4 regions of the Priestia sp. D51 genome follow, and region 1 is predicted to be linked to each of the others. Evidence: riboswitches for the same ligand, from Rfam matches in the RefSeq annotation. Region 1 holds a riboswitch; each other region holds the start of a gene.
What was found. A riboswitch is a leader RNA that binds a small molecule or an ion and turns the genes downstream of it on or off. The one in region 1 is predicted to bind cobalamin.
Positions count from the first base shown of each region.

Region 2: it holds a riboswitch for cobalamin, as region 1 does, so the genes downstream of both, ACNHOZ_RS09075 (cobyric acid synthase) here and ACNHOZ_RS07305 ((2Fe-2S) ferredoxin domain-containing protein) in region 1, are expected to answer to the same signal.
Region 3: it holds a riboswitch for cobalamin, as region 1 does, so the genes downstream of both, nikA (nickel ABC transporter substrate-binding protein) here and ACNHOZ_RS07305 ((2Fe-2S) ferredoxin domain-containing protein) in region 1, are expected to answer to the same signal.
Region 4: it holds a riboswitch for cobalamin, as region 1 does, so the genes downstream of both, ACNHOZ_RS24795 (HoxN/HupN/NixA family nickel/cobalt transporter) here and ACNHOZ_RS07305 ((2Fe-2S) ferredoxin domain-containing protein) in region 1, are expected to answer to the same signal.

Region 1 is NZ_JBLTIR010000002.1:120,696-127,977, forward strand. Features, by position in the region: gene cobK (precorrin-6A reductase) at 1-419, opposite strand, end outside; gene ACNHOZ_RS07295 (sirohydrochlorin chelatase) at 416-1,327, opposite strand; gene cobJ (precorrin-3B C(17)-methyltransferase) at 1,345-2,967, opposite strand; gene ACNHOZ_RS07305 ((2Fe-2S) ferredoxin domain-containing protein) at 2,981-3,361, opposite strand; cobalamin riboswitch at 3,463-3,642, opposite strand; cobalamin riboswitch at 3,761-3,939, opposite strand; gene ACNHOZ_RS07310 (hypothetical protein) at 4,086-4,244, opposite strand; gene ACNHOZ_RS07315 (M42 family metallopeptidase) at 4,597-5,634, opposite strand; gene ACNHOZ_RS07320 (cation:dicarboxylate symporter family transporter) at 5,742-7,013, opposite strand.
Region 2 is NZ_JBLTIR010000002.1:481,883-489,164, reverse strand. Features, by position in the region: gene ACNHOZ_RS09090 (nitroreductase family protein) at 216-863, shown strand; gene ACNHOZ_RS09085 (APC family permease) at 1,287-2,858, shown strand; gene ACNHOZ_RS09080 (YdcF family protein) at 2,917-3,480, opposite strand; cobalamin riboswitch at 3,628-3,807, shown strand; gene ACNHOZ_RS09075 (cobyric acid synthase) at 3,900-5,426, shown strand; gene ACNHOZ_RS09070 (FecCD family ABC transporter permease) at 5,632-6,690, shown strand; gene ACNHOZ_RS09065 (ABC transporter ATP-binding protein) at 6,687-7,282, shown strand, end outside.
Region 3 is NZ_JBLTIR010000007.1:32,144-39,425, reverse strand. Features, by position in the region: gene rarD (EamA family transporter RarD) at 1-544, shown strand, start outside; gene ACNHOZ_RS23185 (TatD family hydrolase) at 607-1,377, shown strand; gene ACNHOZ_RS23180 (lmo0937 family membrane protein) at 1,410-1,547, opposite strand; gene ACNHOZ_RS23175 (YfmQ family protein) at 1,735-2,178, shown strand; gene ACNHOZ_RS23170 (GNAT family N-acetyltransferase) at 2,753-3,280, opposite strand; gene nikA (nickel ABC transporter substrate-binding protein) at 3,350-4,891, opposite strand; cobalamin riboswitch at 5,036-5,226, opposite strand; gene ftsZ (cell division protein FtsZ) at 5,229-6,233, opposite strand; gene ACNHOZ_RS23155 (tautomerase family protein) at 6,593-6,982, opposite strand; gene ACNHOZ_RS23150 (hypothetical protein) at 7,150-7,282, opposite strand, start outside.
Region 4 is NZ_JBLTIR010000009.1:90,771-98,052, reverse strand. Features, by position in the region: partial or broken gene ACNHOZ_RS24815 (ABC transporter permease) at 1-622, shown strand, start outside; gene ACNHOZ_RS24810 (ABC transporter ATP-binding protein) at 624-1,556, shown strand; gene ACNHOZ_RS24805 (undecaprenyl-diphosphatase) at 1,703-2,296, shown strand; gene ACNHOZ_RS24800 (organic hydroperoxide resistance protein) at 2,449-2,868, shown strand; cobalamin riboswitch at 2,974-3,156, shown strand; gene ACNHOZ_RS24795 (HoxN/HupN/NixA family nickel/cobalt transporter) at 3,290-4,087, shown strand; gene ACNHOZ_RS24790 (M20 family metallopeptidase) at 4,317-5,480, shown strand; gene ACNHOZ_RS24785 (DoxX family protein) at 5,548-5,970, opposite strand; gene ACNHOZ_RS24780 (type 1 glutamine amidotransferase domain-containing protein) at 6,276-6,800, shown strand; gene ACNHOZ_RS24775 (hypothetical protein) at 6,933-7,088, opposite strand.

The DNA.
Region 1 (7,282 bases):
AAAACCTGTAGCGTCTTGCTGCCTGTTGTCAGCATAATAACTCCTTTTTTCTCAGCTGCTACTTCAGCTGCTTCTTCATACGTAGAAACCATCGTCATATTGTCGTAGGTAAAAGCCTGCGAAGCCCGCTCATAGCGTATGTAAGGAATCGATGTTTCAGCAGCCGCACCGATGGCGTTTTTAGATGCTTCTTCGGCAAAGGGGTGACTTGCATCCACAATAGCTTTTACACCATGTTCGTTTATAAAAGTCATCATATCTTCTTTTGTGAGACGTCCAATTTTCACTTTCACTTCTGCTCGCTGTAATTCGATTGCTGCATTGTCGGTTACAACCGTCGCCGTAACGTCGTAACCTTCTTTTTTCACTTGAACAGCTAATGCACGTGCATCGCTAGTTCCCGCTAACAATAAAATCATTTTAACTCGCCGACCTTATCTTCATGGTGGTGATGGTCATGATGGTGATCGTGGTGATGGTGCCCGTGATCATGATCATGATCGTGATGATGATGGTGATCAATATGCTCCATAATGCCGAGGCGATATTGACATGTATCGCAGTTCATTTTCACTTCGCCTTCTAATCCTTCTTCAGCACGTTCTTTTAAAATTGTCTGCAGTTTTGGATGAAAACCGAAATAGCCGGCTAGCTTAAACTCAATGTTTTCATGCTGCATTTTATACTGTTTCACCATTTCTTCCAAACGCTTAATTAGTACTCCTGTAAATAAGAAATACGGGAGAATAACCACTTTTTTAGCGCCCAGTTTTAAACATCGTTCCACTCCTTCATCAATCAATGGAGCGGTCACGCCCATAAAAGAAGTTTCGACGATTTTGTAGTTTGTTTTTTCCCAAAGGAGGCGCGTAATTTTATATAAATCACTGTTTGCATCAGGATCGCTTCCTCCTCGCCCTAAGACAATAACAGCCGTGTCTTCAGCTGGAGTTTCTAAATTTTCTCCTGATTCTTGTAATCTCGTTTTTAAAATTTCAAGGGCTTCTTCATGAACGCCAATGGGACGTCCGTACACGAAGTTTACGTGTGGATATTTTTCCTTAGCTTCATCTATAGCCGCCGGAATATGTATTTTTGAGTGGCCAGCTGGCAAGAGCATAATTGGAACTACAACTACATCTGTCGCTCCTTTTGCCACACATGTATCAATGCCTTGACTTACATTCGGACGTTCAAACTCTAGAAAACACGTTTCTACTAAAATAGATGGGTCCCAATCATGCTTCATAGTCGAGATAAACTCGCGAATTTGATCGTTCCCTTCAGGATCTCTACTTCCATGACCGACAAATAAAACTGATTTCATATAATGCCCTCCCATTTTTAATCTCCACACGGAGCTGGTTCTACTTTTATTTTTGGTGTTATATCTTGATAGTCGAATCCATAAACATTCTTCACACGCTTAAAGAATTTATGAAACCGCTCATTTGGATGACCTTTTTCTTTATATTCATGGACAATGTTCTCCACTATTTCAACAATGTCATCGGGCGCTATGCCTTCCGCCACAATTTGACCTGAATGGGCGTTTCGTCCAACCGTTTTAGCCCCTAAAAATAAGTCAAACGCACCTTTTCTGTAGACAATGCCGATATCTTCTTGAACAGCACCGTAACAGGCCATACCGCATCCATTAATACCAAGCTTCAGCTCTTTTGGCATGTCCATTCCACCGAGACGCTTTTGTAATTGTTCCGTATGCGGGATGGCGTCACTTTTTTCTCCATCACAAAAATCACACGCTTTAATTGTAAACACGTCTCCGACTGGAGATAGTAAAAAGGAAGCTGATTGGAGCTTTTTAATAATCACATCTGGCTGAGCCGTTGGAATTTGCAGTTTGATTTGATGGTCAGGCGTATACTCCATCGTACCTTTTTCACCAACAACTTCTGCTAGTGTTGTCATTTGAACGGGCGTAAACTTCTTATTCGCAAGCCCTGGACTAACTGCCACTTCAAAAATAGACTCAATTGGCTGGTGTACGACCGGTGAAGTAGTTTCACCTAAAATTGCTTGAAGCGCTTCTTCTGCCAGAGCTCGTGAAGCTACTTTTTCTTCTTTTGTATTCTGAACATCTTCAATAGCTGAAGCCGTTTGCTTTACAGTCTCCTCTTGATCAAGAGCCCATGGTTCTGCTTCTTTTCGAAGCCGCTGATGCGGTCTTAGCGGCTGCTCTGTTTGGTTGAGGGTATATTTCCGCTGATACCCGCGCGGTGTAATCATTAAGTCATCGTAAAAGAACGTAGATGAATTTCCGACAACAACGGTAGTCAGCATGCCTATTTCATGATTTAACATGTCTTTTAAATTGGTCATTACCACTTCTTCACGGTCACGATAAGCGCTTTTCACAAGACCAACAGGCGTATCGGGGGAACGGTATTTTAATAAAATCCTTTGCGCTTCCACAATTTGTCTTGTGCGTCTTCCGCTTTTCGGATTATAAAAAGCTACTACAAAATCCGCTTGTGCAGCTGCTTCGATTCGTTTTTCGATTAACTCCCAAGGCGTAAGGTGGTCACTTAAACTAATCGTACAGGCATCATGCATCACGGGCGCCCCAAGGAGGGATGCGCATGAATTAATAGCCGAAATGCCAGGAATCACTTCCAGCTCTACGCCCGTTTCTTTTTTCCATCCTTTTTCAATCAACACTTCATACACAAGGCCGGCCATTCCGTATACTCCTGCATCTCCGCTTGAAATGACCGCCACGGTTTTTCCCGCTTCAGCTTGCTTTACGGCTTCTTGTGCACGGCTTACTTCTTCGGTCATTCCTGTACTAATAATTTGCTGATTCGTTAATAGTCCCTGAATTAATTCCACATAGGTTTTATAACCAATGATCATATCACTTTCTTGAATGGCTTCTCTTGCTCGCTGTGTAATATGTTCAAAGCTTCCTGGGCCGAATCCAATAACTAACAGTTTACCTTTCATGCTAGCTCCTCCTTTATGCGTTACTTTTTACTTTGTCAATTCCTTCTATGGAGTCACTCTTTTCCGGAGAAACAAAACCGTTTTGATCATATTCATAAATAAGTGATTCCTTTATACTGCAGCCTCCTGCTAAATGTTCTTCAACAATTCGATGAGCTACGTTTTCAGTGACCTGCTTGTACCAATCTCCTGAAGGGTACACGATAGCTACAGGAGCATCTTTGCATCTTCCGTTACAGCGCGTACGGGTTGTGTGAACCGCTTCATCTAGATTCAGTTCAGTCACTTTATTTCGAATAGCTTGCGTGGCTTCTTCTCCACCTTTTCTCATACAGCTGCTTCCATTACAAATCAATACGTGATGTTTTGTTCCATTTAAGTTCCACGTCGTCACACTTATTCGCTCCTTTACTAAAAAAACGCCTCTATCAATGATAGAGGCGCAGAAAAATTCAAACTAAGTTTTTGCACTTCCACCTATATCCCGTAGGGTAAGCTTCGCATTAGAAAAAGGCTGGTTTCCTGACTTCGATTCATCACTTGATTGCGCCTTCCCGAATACAGTGGCATATGCAATCAGCTCCTCTTCACAGTGGCGGGTACCGCGCTGGCTTCACACCAGACTTCCCATTTAACGCAATGTGAACATTGCGCACCTTTTTTGCACGATATGTAGTTTTGTGCTACGAGAAAAACCCGCTTCGCTAATATGCGAGCGGGTAAAACGTCAGAATAAAAGTGTACACGAATGCCACTTTAAGCCAACGTTTCCCTTCCCGCTCCCCGGAGAAATAGAAACTTCACAATAAAGACAGGTCTCCTGACTTGTGTATCATTCTACTTGAGAACCTTCCCGTGATTTTTCCACAGTGGTTATACTCGTTCGTCCACACTTACAGTTGCGGGGGCAGTACTGGTCTTTCACCAGTTTCCCTATTAAGCCTTCTTGGCATCTTCACTGTTGCTGTTTGATATATATGAACCTTTTAAACTATCAGAATAATAGAAGTAACTACCATATCATAGCGTACATTTTTTTTTATTTCAACTCTATTCTTTTCGTAAGATACAAGAAGCTATAAAAAAACAAGAGCATAAAGTCAGCTCTTGTTTTTTCATTATATAGCTACTAATGTTAAATGAGGATCATTATAATACACGACTTCTGAAAGAACTTTACAGCCATTTGTTTTGGCAAAAGCTTCTCTCGCCTGCGTTTCAGTTTCAAATTCAAACATTTTCATTTCTTTTCCAGCATATACCGTCAGTACCCACATGAAAAGATTCGCCTCCGATTATTGTAGTGATCGCTATATCCACATTATGACGAAACCATATCCTTTTGAAAACCCATTCTACAAAACTTGTCACAAGAAACTTTTAAAAATTTAAAAACATTTTAACTTCTGTAAATGAACAAAATGTACAAAAGGTTTAAGCCGTATTATACCTCTTTAAAAAAGGTGCTTTTTTTACCAACTGTTGCTTCACCAGTAAAAAAATATATAGTATTTATTAAAAAAAGAAGCCGGACAGCCCGCTTCTTTTTTAGGAAAGGAAAGTACAGACATCACTGTCCCGTCCTGCTCTTTGTTTTGCATAAAAATACACTAATTAAATATTCCTTTCTTAAAGCAGAACCATGTTCGATTGCACATAGTGGTAAAGAAGCTTGTACGTATGGTTCAATGAATCTTGATGCGTTCTCTCAAACGCATGAGAAGAATCAATTCCTGGACCAATTAAGCCGTGTACGATGTCATGCCCGGCACGAATAGCAGCAGAAGCATCTGATCCGTAAAACGGATAAATATCTAATTTGTACTGAATATCATGCTGCTTAGCTAGCTCCACCAAATGCTTTCTCAAACCGTAATGATATGGGCCGCTTGAATCTTTTACACAAATAGACACGGTGTATTCATCAGTAGATTGTCCATCTCCCATGGCACCCATATCAACCGCTAAGTATTCTACCGTTTGAGGCGTAATATTCGAATTTCCTCCGTATCCAATTTCTTCATTATTTGAAATAAGAAAGTGCGTAGTGTATGGCAGTTCGATCTGCTCTTCTTGAATTGTTTTCATGAGCTGAAGCAATAAAGCTACGCTTGCTTTATCATCGAGATGACGAGATTTAATAAAACCGCTTTTTGTTATTTCTACACGAGGATCAAACGAAACAAAGTCGCCGACTTCAATTCCAAGACTGCGAACATCTTCTGCGCTATGTACTTTTTCATCCAATCGAATTTCTATATTATCTTGATTTCGCTCAGCTTTACCTGCATCTTTATACACATGAACAGATGTTTGATGCATAAGGATGGTCCCTGTAAATACTTCTCCTGCTGACGTTTCGATTTCACAATATTCTCCTTCGATGGAATTGTAGCGGAACCCTCCAATCAAGTCGATTTTCAGACGTCCACTCGGTTTGATTTCTTTTACCATAGCACCTAATGTATCGACATGAGCCGTCAGCATGCGGTGATGATCCGTATCTTTACCGGGAATAGTAGCGACTAAGCCTCCTTTTCGATTGCGATACGTTTGAATATTTAGCTCTTTTACATAGTCTTCGACAAATGAAATCACCTTTTCTGTATTTCCAGAAGGACTGGGAATCGAAACAAGCTTTTTAATTAACTGAACAGTTTCCGTCATTATGACACTTCCTTTGTCTCTCATTTCTTTTATTTTACCATATGTTTCAAAAAAGATAACAGGCAGCTCCAAACAAAAAAGCCAGGCAGCTGCCCGGCTTTTTTATTTTAAGCTATGTTTGATTTCTTTAATTCATTTGTGTAATTTAATGATTTTTGCTTATCAAATTCGCCTTCAGACTTGGACATTACAATTGCAGCTAAAGCATTTCCTACTACGTTAACTGTGGTACGCATCATATCAAGAATGCGGTCAATTCCTGCAATAAATGCCATGCCTTCAAGAGGGAAGCCCATAGATTCAAGCGTAGCAAGTACAACTACAAACGATGCCCCTGGTACACCAGCCATCCCTTTTGAGGTTAACATTAGCACAAGAAGGAGCTGAATTTGATCCATAATGGAAAGGTCAATGCCGTACATTTGAGCAATAAACAGCGATGCCAGCGCCTGATAAATGGTTGAACCATCTAAATTAAACGTGTAGCCTGTTGGAATAACAAACGATGTAACCGATTTAGAACAACCGAAGTCTTCCATCTTTTTGATAAGAGATGGTAAAACGGCTTCTGAACTTGCTGTTGTAAAAGCAAGAAGCAGCTCGTCTTTTAACACTTTTATGAGCGTAAACATGCTTGTTCCAGCCATTTTAGCAATAATTCCAAGAACCACAAGCACAAAGAAAATCATGGTGAAGTAAACGGCGAACACTAATTTCCCTAATGGAATAAGTGATCCGACACCAAACTTTATAATATTAACACCAATAAGTGCAAATACACCTACTGGAGCAAATTTCATCACCAAATTAGTTACCCAAAACATTGCATCCAAGACGCCTTCAAAAAAGGCTAAAACAGGTTTTCCTCTCTGTCCAATCGAAGCTACGCCTACACCAAACAGTACGGAAAATAAAATGATTGGTAAAAGATCGCCTTCTGCTACCGACTGAAAGACGTTTGTCGGAACAATATGAAGAAGCTCCTGAGCAATCCCTGTACTTTCAGACGTTTTTGCCGTTGCCTCATATTGAGAAATATCGCTTTTTGCAATATGTCCCATATCAACCCCTGCACCAGGGTGGAATAAGTTAGCGGCAATAATCCCCACTACAATCGCAATGGTTGTAACAATTTCAAAATAAAGAATTGTTTTTCCGCCAAGCTTACCTAATTTTTTGATATCGCCTACTCCTGCGACCGCTACGATTAATGCTGAAATCACGATCGGTACGACAATCATCTTAATTAAATGAATAAATATGTCTCCAATTGGCTGTAAAATAGAAATGGCCGTATCGCTTCCGTAAAAGATAGCACCTACAGCTACGCCTAAGATCAGTCCAATTAGAATCTGAGTTGCTAGACCTAACCTTTTCACTTTCTTGCTCCTTTCGCACAGTTGACTTTCACCCATCGAGCATATGCGGTTCAACGAACCGTGTATAAATATACATCCTTACAGCACCTTATGTAAACAGTTCTTTACTAATAAGGATGTAAGGCCGCACATGCAAATTTTTAAAAGCCACGGTTCTGTTTTATCATATCAAATAATTGTTGTACACTGAGATTTTTTTGCTAAGTATTTTTCTATTTTTGCTATTTCAGCGAATAAATAAAAAAAATAAAATTTTATATTGAAATATG
Region 2 (7,282 bases), 360 kb from region 1:
AACAAAAAAAAATAATTTTTCTGTTGACAGGTAATAATAATCATTGTAAAGTAAGTTACATAAAGTAATTAAATTTCAATTAATATTTTTTTAGTTTAATATCTCGAATTAGAGATATAAGAATTCATTATATCTTGTTTATCTCCTTTTATCAGGGGGAAGGGTATAAACATGCAATTTAAGCTTAAAAAAACAAACAATTAGGAGTGTGGAAAATGGGTTTTTTAGATAAATTATTTGATAAATCAAGTGATCAACAACAGGTTGGAAAAGATTTTTATGAAGCAATTAAAAACCGACGTTCTATTTATGCAATTGATAAAAATGTAAAAATGTCAGAAGAAAAAATTGAAGAAATTATTAACTTTGCGGTGAAACATACTCCTTCAGCATTTAATTCCCAAAGCGCACGCGTAGTCGTTTTATTTGGCGAACAGCATGATAAAGTGTGGAATATTACGAGAGAAGCGCTTCGTAAAATTGTTCCAGCTGAAAATTTTTCAGATACGGATCAAAAAATGAACTTATTCGGAAGCGGCTATGGAACAGTTCTTTTCTTTGAAGATCAAGAAGTAGTTGAAGGACTGCAAAAGCAGTTCGCATCTTACAGCGAAAATTTCCCGGTTTGGTCTAACCAATCATCAGGCATGCTGCAGCATGTGATCTGGACAGCTCTTGAGCTCGAAGGCCTAGGAGCAACTTTACAGCATTACAATCCATTGATTGACGATGAAGTAAAAGCAGCTTGGAATGTTCCAAGTTCATGGAAGCTGATTGCTCAAATGCCATTTGGTAATCCCGTGTCACCGGCGGGTGAAAAAGAATTTCAACCACTAAGTGAACGTGTAAAAGTATTTAAATAAGCAAAAAAAGGCACGGACAACATTATTTTAATTAAAGCAAAATCCGAACGATTCATCGTTCGGATTTTTTTATTGGTATGGCAAGCGTAGGTGTTGCGTATGTAGCTGCTTCTAGCGGTTGATTTCGTTATATCTCAGACCCTTTTTTACGGTAAATAGTTTGAATATTCTTTTATGTTTAACCTAAGAAAAATGCGGTTAAATAGGAGGAGTAGTCCTCAAATCTTCTGTGGAATTTATGCGCTATACATAAGCAATTCAACGATGTTTTACAAAAAAATAAAGTTTTTAACTTGGTTTTTTAGAGAATATTTGTTAACATATCCACTTGTGAGGTCTTAGTAAGAGGAGGATGATGTAAAGAATCCCATATCGGACGCAAGGGCGTAGATATGTGGAGTGGAAATTTTAAAGGAGGATATTATGTCTGATCAAGGAAATCAAGGAAAGTTTAAAAAATCAATATCGTTACTTGACCTAACGTTAATTGGGATGGGAGCTATTTTTGGTTCCGCCTGGTTATTTGCGGTTAGTAACGTAGCGTCAAAGGCTGGTCCAGCCGGAAGTTTTTCGTGGCTGATTGGCGGAGTCATTATTTTACTTATCGGTTTAGTGTATGCTGAACTTGGAGCAGCGCTGCCGCGTACCGGTGGAATTATCCGTTATCCGGTTTACTCACATGGTCATTTAGTGGGTTACTTAATTTCATTCATTACCATTATTGCTTACACAAGTTTGATTGCCATCGAGGTAACGGCTGTACGTCAGTATGTTGCGTTTTGGCTTCCTGGTCTAACTAAACATGGTTCTGAATCGCCTACTACAATCGGCTGGTTATTTCAGTTCGCGTTATTAACGCTATTTTTTATCATTAACTACGTAAGTGTAAAAGCATTTGCTAAGTCAAATGTTATTATATCTGTGTTCAAATATGCGGTTCCTCTTACAATTATCGTCGTGTTAGCTTATCACTTTAAATCAGCTAACTTTACAACTGGCGATTTTACTCCGTTTGGTTTTAATGGTATTCAAGCAGCCATTTCAACAGGTGGCGTTATGTTTGCTTACCTAGGACTTCACCCTATTGTTTCTGTAGCCAGTGAAGTTAAAAACCCGCAGCGTAATATTCCAATCGCGCTCATTATCTGTATTGTACTTTCAGCGATTATTTACACAGCACTGCAAGTATTGTTCATTGGTAACATTCCGGCTGATATGCTATCAGGAGGATGGGGAACAATTCAAGAGCAATTCTCTTTACCATTTAAAGATATTGCACTTATTTTAGGCCTTGGCTGGTTAGTAACGCTTGTTATTTTTGATGCTATTTTATCACCAGGCGGTAACGGGAACATCTTCATGAATACAACTTCTCGTTTAGTTTATGCTTGGTCTCGTAATGGAACACTATTTAAACGTTTCTCAAAAGTAGATAAGAAAACAGGAATTCCACGTGCGTCACTATGGCTATCGTTTGGAATGTCCGTATTCTGGACACTGCCATTTCCTTCTTGGGAAGCGCTAGTAAACGTATGTTCAGTAGCACTTATTCTGTCTTATGCGATTGCGCCAATTTCAGCTGCTGCATTCAGAGTAAATGCAAAAGACCTTAAAAAGCCTTTCAAATTAAAAGGCATGAGCGTTATTGCTCCCGTGTCATTTATCTTCTGTTCATACATCGTATATTGGTCAGGATGGACGACAATTTCTTGGCTTCTAGGATCACAGCTTCTAATGGTTGTTATCTACGTAGCATTTAAGAAATACGTACCAACTGACGTTGTAAAATTTGCACAGCAGCTTAAATCTGCTTGGTGGCTAGTTGCTTATTATATTATTATGCTTGTTATCTCTTACCTAGGCTCATTTGGTGGAGGACAAGGTGTGCTAAGCAACCCGCTTGACTTAATTTTAATTGCTCTTGTTTCAATCGGTATTTTCTACTGGGCGAAATACACGGGTTTACCAAAAGCAGTTATCGATACGGATGATTAATAAAAAACACGGCATGAATTCATGCCGTGTTTTTCGTTTGTATAGGGGTGTACTCTATTTATTTATCAAACAGCCACGTTTTTAAGATAGCAGCATACTCACGAAAGTAGGCTTGAAGTTTAATTGAATTTGGTGTCTTTGCACCTAAAGGATAAACGTCAAAACCTTGACGCTTGGCAATAATAGAGGCGCGAAATAAATGAAAATCACTGCTAACAAGCACGACTTTTTTGTGTTGAATATCAACTTTCTTTTTAGTGAAAGTGAAATTCTCAAAAGTAGAAGTTGACTGATCCTCTTTTATCATTCGATTCTTTTTAATTCCTTCTTTTCGTAGAAAACGATAGGCTGCTTCTGCTTCAGAAATTTCTTCATCGGATCCTTTTCCACCCGTTACGATAACTTTTGTTTGTTTATGAGTCTTTAAATAAGATAAAGCCGTTTTTGCTCGTTCTTTTAAACTAGGAGACATTTGATCTCCGTCTACTTTGGAACCTAAAATGAGCACATAATCTGCTTTTTGCGGAACAGGCTGATGAGCGGTTTGATACATACAAAAAGACATGATTGCTATGTAAAGAACAAGCAAACTAATAAAGATATAAATGATTTTTTTCTTCAACTACGAGCACCTTCCTAGCTATTTCATAAGATGTTTGGAAAATAATTGTTATTATAGCATACGAGACCCAAATAAGTATAAACACAGTAATATATAATAATAGAAGAAAATCGTTATTGTGAATGGTTATAAAATTCGTTACAATAAAGAATAAATGATTTTAAAAGTGCCTCTAAGGAGGATAATAGGGAAATCGGTGTAAATCCGGTGCAGCCCCCGCTACTGTAAATGTGGATGAACCTGCAAAGACCCACTAGTCAAACTAGGAAGGATGCAGAAGTAAAATGAAGCATAAGCCAGGAGACCTGCTTTTAAAAACCCCTTATTTTTCGGTGGGAGAAATAAGTCAAGACAATGTGTTAATGAGCGCATGACCAAACCTTGACTTTTACAGTTAAGGTTTTTTTATGTGATAGGGAGTGGAAAAAGTGAAAAAAGGAAAACCTCTTATGATTCAAGGAACGCACTCAGACGCTGGAAAAAGCATGATTGCTACAGCGTTTTGCCGTATTTTTAAAGAAGACGGCTATCAAACTGCACCGTTTAAATCGCAAAATATGGCGCTTAATTCATACATTACAATGGATGGAAAAGAAATTGGAAGAGCGCAAGGAATTCAAGCTGAAGCGGCTGGAGTAGAAGCAACAACCAATATGAATCCTATTTTAATTAAACCAACTCGTGATCATGAATCTCAAATTGTCGTTCATGGAAAGCCGCTTCGTAATATGTTTGCTTTTCAGTATCGGCAAGAATTTTTTAATGAAGGTTTGAACGTTATCACGGAGTCTTATAAAGAGCTTGCCAATCATTATGATCGAATTGTGATTGAAGGTGCTGGAAGTCCTGCTGAAGTGAATTTGAACGATCGGGAACTGGTAAATATGCGCGTAGCAAAGATAGCCCAAGCCCCTGTTGTGTTAGTAGGAGACATTGATAAAGGAGGGGTTTTTGCGAGTCTGGTGGGTACTCTTCAATTGCTTCCAGATGAACATAAACCTAGAGTAATTGGAGTGTTAATCAATAAATTCCGAGGAGACTTAGAGCTTTTAAAACCGGGGTTGAAGTGGTTTGAAGAATACACGGGAGTTCCGGTACTAGGAGTGATTCCTTATATGCACGACGTGGAAATTGACGCTGAAGATTCGCTATCACTCAGAAATTACTCAACGCTTGTGAATCCGTTAAAAGAAATCGATATTGCGGTTATCTCGTATCCTCGCATCTCAAATTTTACAGACATTGATCCTCTAAGCTTAGAAGAAGACTGTCATGTGAGACTTGTAACCAAGCCATCACAACTAGGTACGCCTGATTTAATTGTTTTACCAGGAAGCAAAAATACGATTGAAGATGCGCAGTTTTTACAAGAAAGCGGCCTGGCTCTAGCCATTAATCAAGTCTTGAACGCAACGAACGCTCACGTTATTGGCATCTGCGGGGGATATCAAATGTTAGGCGAGACAATTACGGACCCCGATGCAGTAGAGTCCCGGATTGAATCTATTAAAGGGCTGGGTTTGCTTCCAGTGGAAACCGTTATGACAACCAGCAAAAAAACAGAAAGAGTTTCTGGATATGTTCAGTTAGAGAGTGAGAAGGTTTCGATTGAAGGCTATGAAATTCATATGGGAAAGACGGTTTCTAAAAGCATAACGGAAGCCTTTGCGGTGGTAGATGATCAAAAAGAAGGAACGGTTAAAGACAACATCATTGGCACGTATGTTCATGATGTGTTTCATAACGATGCTTTGCGCAGAGCTTTGCTTAATCAAATTCGTAAACATAAAAAATTGCCGCCTATTACGGATACATTCAACAGTCGCCTGCAAAAAGAGGAGTCTTTTTCAAAAGCAGCAGCATATGTGAGAGAAGCTGTAGATATGGAAAAGCTGTATCATTTAATAGACAACTATAAAAGCCCGGAGCAAGCACAAAAAGTGTAGCTTGTAGAGGTTTTCGCTTGTTTTTTCACCGAGAACTTTAGTACGCTATTCTACGTTGCCTAGTTCAACAGTCTAGCACTCGTAACAAATAAAAGATGATTGTTTCCAATACTATGTAGGATGGAAACATGGTTTATGGACAGGAAAATGAATGGTTAATGTAATGTAAAACATCACGCCTCGTTTCCTAGAGGAGCTGAAAGTATTGATTTTTAAACGTATTTTTTTAAACAAAGCATCTATTTTATACATAGTCAGTTTATTTATTGTATGTACTTCGGTGATTATGGGAGTATTTATTGGTACAGTTTCGTTAACCGTAGGAGATACAATCAAAATTATTATTGGCCACCTTACCGGACTATCCTTATATCACGGTCCGGAAAACATGGATTTAATCATTTGGCAAATTCGTTTTCCAAGAGTACTGGTGGCATTTTTAGTAGGAGCTTCGCTTTCAATAGCAGGAGCTGCCTTTCAAGGGCTATTAAGAAACTCTCTTGCAGATCCTTACACGATCGGAGTTTCCTCAGGTGCAACCCTTGGCTCTGTCATGGCAATTTATTTTCACTGGAGTATTTTTGGTTTGTCTATCTTCACGCTGCCTGTAGTCGGCATCGTATCTGGTTTTATTACTCTTCTTTTAGTTTTTGGTATTACGAAACTCGCAAGCGGCAATTTGGCCAATGAAACTATCATCTTAGCGGGGATTATTTTATCATCCTTTATGAGCGCGCTTATTTCATTAATTGTAGCTCTTTCTCCTGAAGAAGATGTAAGGCAGGTTTTATATTGGCTAATGGGAAGCGTATCAATGAGAGGATGGTCGCATATTCAAATTTTAGGGCCGTTCTTTTTAGTCGGTACGATTATGCTGCTGTTACATGTGAAAGAGCTGAACGGCTTAGCATTTGGCGATCAATCCGCTCAATTTATGGGGATAGACGTAAAGAAGAAAAAAAGAATGATTTTAATAGGTGCATCCGTATTAACCGGGGCTGCGGTATCAGTATCTGGGGCAATTGGATTTGTTGGCTTAGTTATTCCCCACGTAGTGCGTCTCGTAGCGGGAGCTAATCATAAGCATGTACTGCCGCTTTCTATTTTAATCGGAGGAAGTTATTTGGTTTTAGCCGATTTATTAGCAAGAACGATATTAGAACCTCGTGAACTGCCGATTGGAGTCGTAACCGCCTTAATTGGTTCGCCAATTTTTACGCTGCTGCTTGTAAAAGAACGTATGCGGAAAAGAGGAATATCATGATTGAACTATATAATGTGACGGGAGGATACGATAAACAGAAACCGACCGTTCGTGACATCACGTTCACCGTAGACAAAGGTTCTTTTGTTGCTTTACTAGGACCAAATGGAAGCGGAAAAACAACGCTTATTCGCTTAATTATGAATGTATTAACCACTCAATCAGGAGAAGTAAAGGTAGAAGGGAAGTCAGTGAAGGCTTATTCACCAAAACAACTGGCGCAAAAAGTTGCAGTCATGACGCAAGAAAATCAAATTGGATTAGAATTTACGGTTCAAGAAATTGTTTCACTGGGACGTTATCCTTATCAGGCAAAAGGTTTGTTTAGCACTGTATCAGCACAGGATGAAGAAGTGGTAGAAAGCGTGATGAAATTAACAAACGTCTGGCACTATCGAAATCATACCTTTCAATCGCTGAGCGGTGGAGAAAAACAGCGGGTTTTACTTGCTAAAGCACTGGCGCAAGAACCTGACTACTTACTTCTTGATGAACCAACGAATCACTTAGATGTAAAACATACGATGGAACTGCTTCAGCTGTTAAAAACGTTACAGCAGGAAATGAGCTTGACGGTTCTGGCCATTTTGCA
Region 3 (7,282 bases), on a different contig from region 1:
AGAGAGATTAAGCGGGGCTCAAATTTTTGCATTTATACTAGCAGGAATCGGCGTCTTAACGCTTAGTCTTCATTATGGTGTGGTTCCTTGGATTTCGCTTAGCTTAGCTGTTACCTTCGGATTATATGGTTTGGCAAAGAAAAAGATTAAAGCTGATTCAACGATTGGATTAACTCTTGAAACGATGGTCATCTCCCCTATTGCATTAGCATACATAGGCTACCTTACGTTTCAATCACACTTGCAGTTTTTTGATTCTTTTTCAACAAGTCTTTTATTAATGGGCAGTGGAGTAGTTACAGCTTTACCACTCCTATTATTCACAAAAGGTGCTAAAAAAGTATCATTATCAATGCTTGGTATTCTTCAATATATTTCACCAACCTTGTCTTTACTAGCAGGAGTCATTCTATACCATGAATCGCTAACAAAAGCTCATGTTATTGCTTTTAGTTTTATTTGGTTAGCTTTTATTGTTTATACGTTCTCATCTATTACTAAATGGGGGAACAGAAAACAAATAAGAAATAAAGTGGAGGCTTAACAGAATCATACACTCTCTTACGTATTATTTTTAAACAAAATAGGCTGGGAGGAGCATTATTTATGAAACGCATTATTGACTCGCATATTCATCTAGATCAATATGAACAGAAAAGCTGGAAAGACATAGTTGAGCAGGATCCTTCGTTACAAGCGCTTATTTCTGTATCTTCTACATTACACTCTTGCCAACTTAATCAAAAAATCAGCAAGTTATATTCCTGCGTGAAACCTGCCTACGGATTTCACCCTGAACAAATGCTGCCTTCTTCAAATGAATTAGCGGAGCTGTTTGCTTGGATTGATCAAAACAATGAAGAAATGATCGCTGTTGGGGAGGTTGGTCTACCTTATTACTTAAGTCAGACCTATACTCTTTCTCTAGAGCCCTATTTGGAGCTGCTTGAAGCTTTTATTATTCATTCAAAAAAATGGGGGAAACCGTTAATTCTTCACGCTGTATATGAAGATGCTGAGATCGTGTGCGACTTACTAGAAAAACATTCTGTGCCTAAAGCTCACTTCCACTGGTTCAAAGGAGCTAAAAAAACCGTTGAACGAATGAAAAACAACGGCTACTATATTTCCCTTACACCTGATATTGTATATAAACCTAAAATCCAAGCGCTTGCCACAGATTACCCTCTTGACTACTTGATGGTCGAAACAGATGGTCCGTGGCCATTTGAAGGACCTTTTCAAAACCAGACAACGGTTCCATCAATGATGCATCAGTCCGTTCAGGAAATAGCACGTCTCAAAAGGGTTTCTGTAACGGAGACATATGATTTTTTATATCGAAATACAGCTCATTTTTATAATCTCTCCACATAAAAAGCCTTTCCCTAAGGAAAGGCTTTTTATATCTAAATTCGTTTCACAAGTTTTACGATCAGCACAATCACTGCAATGACAAGAAGAATGTGAATGATGCCGCCGCCAATATGAAAAACTAATCCTAATAACCAAAAAATAAATAAAAGTCCAATAATCGTCCACAACATAATTTTTTCTCCTTTTTTATATGTAGTATTTGTTATAATTTTATATTTCCCTAAATGTGCATAAATAAACGCATTTCATATACATCTTTTCACTAAAGAAGGTTCACATAATGTACAAAAAGCAATCACGTTCTCTGTGGTAAAATAAGTATGTAATCTTATTTAATTTAAGCGGAGATGATTAACTATGACATGGATTGTATTACTTTCCATCATTCTTGTAAGTGCACTCAAAATATTAATAACGTGTCTTCCAACTCCAGTGGTCAAATGGCTTATGACTAAATTTCAATTACACCCAACACTTGATGATCAAAACGCTACTGTCACAGTTGATGGGAAACATTTAGAAGGCAAAGACAAAATGCAAGTGATTGATTATTTTAATAAAGCAACATTTTTAAAACAATATTATGTCCATGAAGGAAATAAGGACTATTATAAACACCTAGAAGACAGTGAAACTCCACTTGTTATCGATACGAAAAAAGGGAAAAACGATGTTCGACTATGCGTATATAGCTATCATGATCATGTCGACGTCGTGAAACAATACAAAAAGAAGATTATCGCCTACAGCCTGCTGTCTGATCACCTTCAAAAGCAGTCCATAACAGCTGACCTAGCTTAAACCAGTCGCCTACAAGGCGGCTTTTTTAGTTTTTAGGTTTAGTTTGAAGTTACCTTATTTAAAAATACCAAACTTTAACATTAATTCTAATGCTATAACATAAATTAATAGAATTTTCTAATTTTTTAAGAGGTGATGGATAATGCTTTCTTTGTTAGGGTTTGGAATGATTGCTACTTTTCTTTCTTTTCAAGTGGGCCTTTGGGACAACTATTATCACGACAATTACAGCCATTTTAACGAACGCTGTTTCCCTTTAGACTTCTACTATAAAAAAAGGAAGCCGACTACCATAAGGCAATCGGCTCACACATGTAGGATATTGATTTAACACTAACAAAGTACAACACAACACTAGTAATTATATAATATATTTCATTATTTTGAAAGCGATTTCATATATATTTTTAAAAATATTTTGTTACTTGTTTTTTACAGAAAAGAACCACGTTTCAGCCAATTCGAAACGTGGTTCTTTTCTGTAAGGACTTGCCCTACAGGCTATAAATGTAAGTTACGTTCATTATAGCATGAGCCCATATACAGATTCCATGGTAATTACTGTATGATCTCGTTACGTTACGACTCGTTGTATTTTTCTGTCCATGTGCAGCGTATTCCATGGTTCATCCTGTTCAGCTAGCCTTTTGATAAAGCCTTGTGAAGCCCAAAAAGGAATAGCGCCAGGTAAAAAAGGATGAGTATGCAGATACAGCGTGTCATAAAAATGACTTTGGGCAAATTGTTCAACTGCTTTTAACAGCTGCTGTCCAATGCCTAGACGCCGGTACGCTGGATCGACATAGCATTTTACAACCTCAGCTGCAGTTCTATGTTCATATCGCTCTTTTAATGCATGAAACCGTCCATCGTAAGCGTATAAACCAATGGTTCCAATTACTTGTTGATTTTCCGTAACAGCTGCAAAAAAAGCAGCGTCTTTCGCTTGAACGTAATGTTCATTAAAATGAAGCAAATCCACAGGAAGCTGATTTTTTTCCAGCATAGGAAATAGCTCATTCCGCATATTCATGACAAACTGAAACACTTCAGCATCCTTTTCTTTTACTTCTTTAATTTGATACATTTGTACTTCTTGCACGTTTACTGTCACATCCTTTTAGCGATCATTGTATACTTTTTCTTTTCTCTGCTTATGCTGCAATGTTAACTACGGCGTTACGTCTAAATGCTGAGTCAGCATATAATACTCGCTTGGATTTGTTGTCCAGTTTTTCACTTTTTGATTATAAGCAACAACAATGTTTGGATGTACAATCGATGACGTCAGCATTTTTCTATTAATCAAAGCGGTTGCTTGTTTGGCTAACTGATCTCGTTTTGCGTCATCTACTGTTGAATTTAACTGTTCTATCATTTTTGTTAGCGTATCATCATTAATCCGGCTGGCATTTAAACCACCGCCGGGCAAATAGTTCGTACTTAAATAATAGCTGGCATCTCCTCTAGGTGCTGTGATAAGGCTGTACAATGCTAAATCCCAATCATCTTTTGCCATTACATATTCATCGCTATCTTCAACTAGGTGAATCTTAATAGTAATTCCTAACTCTTTGGCATTAGACTGTAGAAGCTGAGCAATTAAAGGCAGTTCTGGCAAAGAACTGTATGTGACAAGAGAGAGCGATAGTGGCTTTCCATTTTTGATTGCTTTGTCATTTTTGATTTGATAGCCTGCTTTCTCTAAATATTTTTTAGCAGATGTCATACCTCTTTGCTCATTAGCAGTACTATCAGCAAAAGGAAATTGGGGTAAAAATGGACCTCGAGCCGCTGCCGCTTGATTGTTCATGATGCTGCTAACAATTTCTTTTCGGTTCAATAAGGTATCGATAGCTTTTCTTACATTTTCGTCTTTTAATGCGTCATTGGTTTGATTGTAAAGCAATAAATGGGTGCGCACACTAGGTACTCCACTTACTTTAAAAGACGGATCTGTTTGTAAAGTGCCCAAGCTTTCTAAAGGCGGGCGATAAATAATATCGGCTGTTCCAGATTGAAGAGCAGCAACTCGCGCATTAGCATCTTCGTTAAATCCAAAGATCGCACTTTTCAATTTCACTTTTCCACCCCAATAATTTTCATATCTTTCTAATTTTACTTGATTTCCTTGATCAAAAGACAAGACGCGAAATGGACCCGTACCAATGGGCTTCTTAGCTATATTAGAAGCATCAACATCTATAATAGCTGTATTTGGATGCACTAATTCAGAAGGAAATTTAGGCATTGGTTCTTTTAATGTAATTGTCAGCGCATGACTGTTCGCTTTCATTTCTTTAATATTTAAAGCGTTTTTCATCGCATAACTTTGGTCTATCGTTCTTTGAAGAGAAGACTTAACGGCATTTGCATCCAGCGCTTTTCCGTTTTGAAACATGATGTTCTTTCTTATCATAAATGTCCATGTAAGGCCGTTATCTTTCGTTTCCCACTTTTCAGCAAGCCAAGGCTTTATTTTTAAATCGTCGTTGATTTTAACAAGCGTCTCCCCTACTCCCCCACGAACTGCTGTATAATTATCGTCCGTATGAGGATCAAGCGTTGCAGATGTAAAATTAAATAAAAACGTCACACTTTTATCCGTTTTCTTTCTTTCTTTTATACTTACGCTCTCTTCATTAGGAGCGCAAGCAGTGAGGCAAAGTAACACGAGAAATATCATAGATACAAGTTTTTTATTATTTATCATTCATTTTTCCACCTTCTATTTTAATACACAAAAAAAAGCACTTCTAAAAAGAAGTGCTTGCCTTCACAACAAATTCAGATAAACGTATCCCTTGTTTATCGTATTTTTGATTCTGCCAAAACACCTCCCTATCCTCGTAGGTTATTGTGTGCTGCGATTTATGGCAGGTCTCCTGGCTTCAAGTCATTGCCTTATACCGCCTTCCCGTCTCTAAATAGACAGTGGCTTTTTGACATAAGGCTCCTTGTTACAGTGGCGGGACCGCTCCGGATTTTCACCGGATTCCCTTTTAAGGCAATTGAAAAACAATTGCCACCATAAAAGCTGGTTATTTAATTTAGTAGCGTGCTCTTGAAACTCTAGAAGTGGAAGCTGATGGTGAAATATCTTCATCATCAAATCCAGTGGCAATAACGGTTACCATCATTTCGTCCTTTAAATCTTCATTAATCACAGATCCAAAAATCATATTTAAGTCCTGATCAGAAGCGGACGTGACAATATCTGCTGCTTCCTGTACTTCGTAAAGACTCAGGCTGCTGCCGCTCGTAATGTTCAGCAGCACGCCTCTTGCTCCATCAATCGATGCATCTAGCAGCGGACTAGAAATCGCTTTTTTCGCTGCTTCAATTGCTCGATCTGATCCCGAAGCTCGTCCGATACCCATAAGCGCAAATCCTTGATTAGACATAATTGTTTTTACATCAGCAAAGTCAAGGTTAATCAGCCCCGGAACAGCGATTAAATCTGAAATACCTTGAATACCTTGGCGAAGAACATTATCTGCTTCACGGAATGCTTCAAGCATAGGTGTCTTTTTATCAACGATTTCAAGCAAGCGGTCGTTTGGAATGACAATAAGGGTATCTACCGATTCATTCATCGCAGTAATACCGCCTACTGCTTGCTTGGTACGTTTATTTCCTTCAAACTTGAAAGGGCGAGTAACTACTCCAATTGTTAAAGCATTTAGTTCACGGGCAATTTGGGCAATAACCGGAGCTGCTCCAGTACCAGTGCCTCCCCCCATGCCAGCTGTTACGAATACCATATCTGCGCCTTGCAGTACTTCTTGAATTTGCTCTCTGCTTTCTTCTGCAGCTTCTCTTCCTACTTCTGGATTAGCTCCTGCACCTAATCCTCGCGTTAATGCCGCACCAATCTGCATTTTCACATCTGCTTTAGATAAATTAAGCGCCTGAGCATCCGTATTAACGGCGATAAATTCTACCCCTTGTACACCATGTTCAATCATACGGTTAACGGTGTTATTTCCTCCACCGCCGACTCCAATTACTTTAATTCGCACTAATGGCGATACATCTGCATCAAATCCAAACATTCTAAGTTCCTCCTCAATGATCAAAATTACTTTCTCTTATTATCCGAAAAAACACGTGAAGAACCTTTTACTCCTATGTTTAACGCGTAACTGTTCTTTTGTTTTACAGATTTTATACATTTCTCTTTTAACCTTTAAATCTTTACATCTTTATGTAAAATTATTGTTGTTCTGAAGTTAGTACGCCGAACTCTTTTTTGGTTTTCCCACTCAAAACGGCATATAAGCTTATTGTATCATTCATTTGACAGATGTCTGTATTTAATTTTGAGTAAGATGTGACTAAGAGAATAATATTTTTATAGACAAAATGAGAAAAAGCCCTTAGAAATAAGGGCTTCTCTAGATAATAAACCATTTTATAATTTCCCAGTTAAGAATTGAGCTTCTCCCATACCAAAGCTCCAGTCAGCATTACCGTTTTCAACAATTGAAATCATAATGTCGCTTGGCTGAATTCCGCAGCTTTCTCCCAGCTCTTTTACAATTAATTTGTAAAGAGCTTGTTTTTGCTCTTCTGTTCGCTGTTTGCTCGTCACACTTATAATAACCAAATCCTTGCTTCTCTCAAAGCCAAGACCTGTATCTTCAATAATCATTTCATGAGCAGGATGCTGATGTACAATTTGATAACGATCGCGTTCTGGGACGCCAAAGGCTTCTAGCATCGCTCGATGAGTAGCGTCTAGTAATGCTTTTAACTCTTTTTCGTCTCTTCCTTCTATTACATCAAATCTAAGTAATGGCATACTAAGTAACCTCCAGCTTTTTGTCTAATGTATTATTGCTTTATCATATCACAACTATCATTTGTAAAAAAAAGATATGCTATTCACAATGTGCTCTCTAGTGAAAGAGACCTCAAACTCTTCAATAAAAGCTGAACCTAACAAAAAGAAATGAGCAGCATAACGGCTCATTTCATTAGTACAAAAATATTTATAATAAGAGCTAAAATACATACAGATACAATGGCAATGAGTACGTTCATCACAAGGTTTTGCGAGGATGTTTTAGCTTGTTTTTTCATATCAGCCCGACTCATCTGT
Region 4 (7,282 bases), on a different contig from region 1:
TATTTTAATCGTATGCGGTGCTTCCTATGGAATAGCCCATCTAGTTAGTCAACTTGGAGGTCAACTGACGAGCGCACAGATTCGAGATGGAGCCAACGGGGGAATTTTGGTGATGCTTCTCGGGTTCGGACCTTTGTTTATTTCAAGTCTTTCTCATAATGTTATTAATCAAGAAATTAAAACAAGAACAGCCAGGTTTTTAGTTACCAAAACATCAAGAGAGCGTATTGTACTAGGGAAATTCTTGGGAATTTGTTGTTTCTGGCTTGTTTGTATCTCTATTTCTTTTCTACTGATTGGGTTTATTTCGCATCATTTTTCTTTTTATATATTTTTAGAGTGCCTGCTATTCACCGTTTGTATCATTTCATTTGTTTTAATGCTTTCAGCTTTAATACCAAGTCCAACTCATACTATGTTTTTATCAATTATTTTATCGTTTGTTCTACCGGTACTGAGTGGATGGAGCATATTTTCATCAAAAGCGTACATTGCATGGTTTAAGTATGTGACACCCTACTACTATTTAAAGTTGGAGAAAGGGTATTTAACGGTTCTTCTTATTTTTGCAGCACTCTGTTTATGTACGGGACTTTGGAGTTTTAAAAGGAGAGAAGTATAATATGTATGCTATTGAAACAAGTAAATTAACTAAAAAGTATGGATCTAAAACAATTGTTAATAGTATTAATTTGCAAGTCCCACAAGGAGAAATTTACGGATTTTTAGGGAGGAACGGAGCAGGGAAGTCTACATTTATTAATATGCTTACCGGCGTTTCATTCCCTTCAGCAGGAGAATTTACGCTGCTGGGACAGAGTGATATTGATTTAGAGCTTCAGAAGAAAATAGGTGTGCTTCCTGACTATGCTACCTTTTATGATGAGATGACGGCACTCAATCATTTGCGCTATTTTTTAAAGATAAACGGACATCGTTTTTCTAAAGAACACTGTAGTAATGTACTGAAGAAAGTAGGATTAGAAGGACATGACCATCAGAAAGTTGGAAAGTTTTCATTTGGAATGAAAAAGAAGTTAGGAATTGCTCAAGCGATTGTAACAGACCCAGATCTTATCTTTTTAGATGAACCAACTTCTGGAGTAGATATTGAATCTGCTCTCCACATTCATGAATTAATAAGAGAACTTCAAAATCAGGGCAAGACAATTTTTATGACGTCTCATAATTTAAATGAAGTTGAGAAGATTTGTACACGTGTAGCGATTATGAAAAATGGTGTTATTTTAGTAGAAGGGACAATGGAAGAACTGCGTTTTCAATACCAAGCGAAAAAAACGGTGATGATTAAACATGATCCTTACCCAAGCAGTCATAAAGAATATATTCAACAGTTTTTCCGTACAGTGAGTCCGGACGTGGAATACCATCACACGTACACAAAAGTGATGCTTCAAAAAGAGAGAAATATCCCTCTGATTATTCGCGAATTGATTCAATGCGGCATCGATATTTATCAAATTCACGTAGAAGAGCCTTCTTTAGAAGAAATCTTTTTGCAAAAAAACATCGTGGATCATTCGCAGGTAAGTTAATGGGCAAAAATCTGTTGGCTTACCACTCAGCCTGACTACGTTATTTATAAATACCAGTTAGGAAGCTTCTGACAAAAATATGTTCATTTTCTTCAGAAACTGATAAGATAGCTAATGACATTTAAAAATAAGAAAGGATTTCGATTATGTTATCAGCTATTAATTCAGTAGACTATACCATTTTCCATGCGGTGAATCAGTACGCCTCGCATGTGAAGTTTGTAGATTCGCTGATGGTATTCTTTGCAGATTATGCCCAGTATGTACTTATTGTTTTACTCGGCTTGTTTTTACTTATTAATAAAAACGGCAGCCGTGTTGTAGCATTTCAAGCTTTATGTGCTTGTGCCACAGGAGTCATTATCAATAAAGTGATTAGTTTATTTGCTTATCGAGATCGTCCGTTTATCTCTCACCACGTGAATCAGCTTATTGATCACGCCGCGAATTCTTCATTTCCAAGCGATCATGCTACGTCTGCATTAGTTATCACTTTTACCATTTGGCTGCATTTCAAACGTTCAGGGCGCATGTGGGTTGTCATGGGTGCACTCATTGCATTTTCACGCGTATGGGTTGGCGTTCACTATCCATTCGATGTGTTAACAGGAGCCGTTTTAGGCTGCGTGCTGGCGCTGTTTATTCATTATGTTATTTTTAATACGAAACTGATGAGGGCTATTACTAACTTGTCTATTTTTCGAAAATCAGCTTATGACGAACAGTCTCAATATTATTAAGAAAAAGTCGCATATACGCGGCTTTTTTTTATTGGAAAATTTTTAATGTATTTAACACTTGTTTTTTAAAATTAAATTGTGTACAATTAAATTACAGAAACGATAAATAAAAAATTTTAATAAAATTACTAAAAAAGAGGAGAGATTTATACATGAAAGCTTTATATGAAACGACAGTCGTTAACACAGGTGGAAGAACAGGAGAAGTTCATTCTTTAGATAATATCTTTAATCTAGACGTTGCAACACCTCCAGCGCTTGGTGGAGAAGCAACAACAGCAACAAACCCAGAGCAGCTATTTGCAGCTGGATACAGTGCTTGTTTCAACAGCGCGTTAGAATTTATGTTGAAAAAACATAACGTAGAAATTAAAAGCAGTGAAGTAAAAGCTACGGTTCAGCTGCTTCCAGATAAAGCTGATCAAGGAGTGAAAATTGCTGTAGCGCTTGAAGCTCATATCGAAGGCTTAGATTTAGAAACAGCTAAAAAATATGTAGACCTAGCCCACTCATACTGCCCGTATTCAAAAGCAATCAGCGGCAACGTAGACGTAACGGTAGAAGTAGTTTAATTGCTTTAAAAAGCCCTGCTAAGCATGTAAAGCTTAGCAGGGCTTTTTTATTTGAATTTTCTCTATTCATTTGTAAGGAGTACTAGTATAATGAGGAAGAAAATGAATCATTCGCACAGTTTAGGTGCTCTTACATAGCGTAAGAGGTAACAGGGAATCGAGTGCAAATCTCGAGCGGTCCAGCCACTGTAAGCAGGGAGTTTTCTATCTTATCGTCACTCAAAACGGGGAAGGCGGTAGAAAATGATGATCTCAAGCCAGGAGACCTACCTATTCTGTACACTTGACTCTTCTAGGAAAGAGGCGGTGTATCAAGGTACGCAGTGAGCAATTGCTGTTTATTTTCATATGCCGACACATCCTCAATTTCTATAGAATTGAGGCTTTTTTACGTTTTATTTTAAAAAAAGGAGTGTAGGAAATGGAAGGTTTATCAGTTTTTTTACTTGTCTTTTTATTAGGAATCAGGCACGGATTGGATGCAGATCACTTAGCTTTTATTGATGGCCAGACCCGATATAATTGGCGAATGGGGAGCCGTTTTGCCCCGTGGGTCGGCACGCTGTTTTCACTAGGTCACGGAGGAATGGTGGCCGTCACGGCCGGGGTGCTTGGCGTGGTGATGAAGAATTTTACGTTTCCATCGTATTTCGATCATTTTGCATCTTGGGTATCCATTATCTCCCTCTTTCTAATCGGGACATTAAACACATATCATTTGCTTCGAACCAAAAATAAAGAGGAAGAGTTTGAGCTGAGCGGGTTAAAAGGGAAGTTTATTCCGAAAATCGCAAAAGGAACAACGAATCCTTTTTTAATTATTCTTGTAGGAGCATTGTTCGCTTTAGCAGCCGAAACGGTCAGTCAAACGGCCGTGTGGTCTCTAGCTGTAGGGAACGCAGGCAAGTATACGCCGCTTTTATTAGGACTAGTATTTATGTTTGGTATGATGCTGACAGATACAATCGATTCACTGATTGTACATAAAATGGTGAATGAATCGAGTAAGTTTGGGCGATCTGCTTCCCGCTTGATGGGCTGGGTTATTGTTGTCCTCGCGTATGGTGTGTCACTCTATTTAGCATTCACTTTCTTTAACCCGTGGGCCGAAGTAAACTTTGAAATGGTTGGCGTTATTTTGTTTATTTTTTTAGTGTCTATGTTTGTTTTTGTGAGTGTGAAGTCAAAAGGGAAAAATATTAAAATAAATGTCAATTAGTCAAACGAAAGCTTTAATCTGTTGAAGATTGAAGCTTTTTTGTATGAATTTGTTGAAGTTTATGGCTATTTTCGGTCGGTTATGAATAAGTTAAAGTATTATCTATATTTAAAGGATGGAAAATTGTCTGAAAACCATTATAATTAAGGATAATTTAAGGTCGTTATGTGAAACGTAGAACATAGTTATACGTACGATAAATAAAAGCATTTAATGCGAGCAGCAGGGGTTGTTTGGAGGAGGAATTGATTTGAGTCAGGTAATGGTAGAACAAAGTGTATTTAGTTATTTAAAAGAACACGAACAAGAGATGCTTGAAGATTTAGTTGGATTTGTGAAAAAAGAATCACCGTCCTACAGTAAAGAGTTAGTAGATCAGTGTGGAATGTATTTAACGGAGCTGTTTCAAAAGCGTTTAGGAGTAGGCTACGAAATTATAGAAGAAAAAGAAGTAGGAAACCATTTGAAATTTACGATTGGAGAAGGAGAAAAGCAGCTTTTAATTATCGGTCACTTTGACACGGTATGGGAAAAGGGAAGGCTAAGTCTAAGAACAGAGGGAAACAAGCTGTACGGTCCGGGAATTTTAGACATGAAAGGCGGCATTGTGCAATCTATATGGGCGATTAAAGCGATTCAAGAGCTTGGCTTATCGCTCGATAAAAAAATTGTGTTTTTCTGCAATTCGGATGAAGAGATTGGGTCAATTTCTTCTAAAAAATACATTGAAGAAGAAGCACAAAGAAGTGAAGCAGTGCTAGTAGCAGAACCGGCGGTGGCGGGTTCAGGTGCGTTAAAAACGTCGCGCAAAGGAGCGGGAATTTTCACCGTAAAAGTATGGGGACGAGCAGCACACGCGGGTAATCACCACAAAGAAGGAATCAATGCGATTGAAGAGCTTGCGCGCCAAGTGATTTTTCTGCAGAGCTTAACCGATTATGAAAAAGGTACAACGGTGAACGTTGGGACATTTACCGGAGGCAGCGGTACAAATGTAGTGCCGGAATATGCAGAAGCGCACGTGGATTTACGTGTTTCTACAGAAGAAGAAGCAAAACGTATGACGGATATTATTTTGAATTTAACGCCCATTTTAAAAGGGATTAAGATTGAAGTAACAGGAGGCATGAACCGTCCTCCAATGGTTAAGTCTAAACAAACGGAAGAGTTATTTGAATGCGCTCAGTCAATTGCGGCCAAACTGGGTATGAAATTAGAAGAAGCAGCTGTTGGAGGCGGAAGTGATGGCAATTTTACAGCGGCCATTGGTGTTCCCACGTTGGATGGATTAGGAGCATGCGGAAAAGGAATACATGCGGAATATGAACATATTCAAATTGATACGTTGTCCGAGCGCTCTTCTTTATTTGCGAATTTACTGCTTCAAATATAAAAAAAGCCCGCCTCAAACGGCGGGACTAACCTGAAAGCTTATATTGGGAGAGTATAAGCTTTCTTTTTTATTTACTGCTTTCTTCTTGAAGAGAAAAAGCAGTTTCTTTCTTTTTAAATACCACTTTATCAAGAGCAAGGAACTGGCTTCCTGCAAGAAATAGGTGAGCAGACATGGCAATTAAGGCGATATCAAACTCAAATCCGCCAACAAATCCGCTTTTAAGCTTGGCTGTGAAAATAGCGCCGAGCATTACTGCTATAAATAAAGCACCTATGACTCTTGTTGCTAAACCAAGAATAATAAGAATACCACCTACAAGTTCAATCGTTGCAACAATATATGCCATGAAACCAGGGATTCCTAAGCTATCGAAGAACCCTACTGTATTTTCAATTCCCCCTTGCCATTTTTGAAAGCCGTGTACTAAAAATGTAAAACCTAATACTAAACGAATAATAAGTGAACCAATTTCGACGTTTTTATTCACTTTACTTCCTCCTTTAAGTGTATTTGAAAAACACTACATTATGTAGTGTGAAAGCCCGAAAAAAGAAATGTAGCAATTAAATCAGAAAGTCTTTCTTATTTGGATAATTTTACAACATTATGAATACTACACTACACATTGTAGTGTGGTGTTTGTCCCCAGTCAAGTGAAAATATAAAATTAGACCATTTGGCATACAAAAAATTTCTGAAGGGCACTTGAAAAATCCTTTAATTATGTACAATTTAGTTCCTTATTTTCAATCTTATTCTCCAACATGCTATACTGATGGCGGAGGTGTTACGATGCGCTTAGAAAATAAAAGAGTTATTGCGCTTGTTAGTGCAGACTTTGAAGATCTAGAACTATGGTATCCAGTGATGCGTCTTCGCGAAGAAGGAGCAGAAGTACATTTAGTTGGAGAAAAAGCAAACGAAACGTACATGGGGAAATACGGTGTTCCAGCCGTATCGGACTACGCATTTAAAGATGTTGATCCAGCTGAATATGACGCTATTTTAGTACCTGGAGGCTGGGCGCCGGATAAACTGCGCCGCTACCCTGAAGTAATTGAAATGGTTCGTCATATGGATGAACAGCAAAAGCCAATCGGCCAAATCTGCCATGCAGGATGGGTATTAATCTCTGCAAAAATCTTAGATGGCCGAAACGTAACAAGTACGCCAGGAATCAAAGATGATATGGAAAATGCGGGAGCTATTTGGCATGATGAAGCAGTCGTAATCGACGGCCACATCATTTCAAGTCGCCGTCCGCCAGACCTTCCTCCTTATGCAAAAGCATTTGCTGATGTACTAGCAGAGCAATAAGAAAAAAGCCGAAACCATATTGGTTTTGGCTTTTTTATAAGATTCCCTAAAAAAAGAAATGATAAAGTAAATAAAAAATCATCATTAAAAAAGCGAGCAGATGCATCTGCTCGCTTTTGTTCGTGTTTCTTATCAGTAACTTGCTTTTTGCAAGTGTAAAAACAAAATGATTACTTTCTTTATAAAATCCATGATTACGGTTTTTGTATGTTTCGTTGTTGTTAGGGCACAATTAGCATTGATTGTGCTTGCATGGATTTCATCCATTGCCGCGGTTTGTTTTTCCACATGATCGATTAACCTAAACGACGCAAGCCCTACCTCTCTTGCATCCTTACGGCTCCGAAGCCGATCCAGTGTGAATAAGTTTTGTTCAAAGACATGTGTCGAATGCCAGTATTTTTACCTTGCATTGTACGATACATCCTCTCAAGTTACTTTCACTATGTCTAGCTCTTAAAGAAAAGCCAGAAATCTAAATA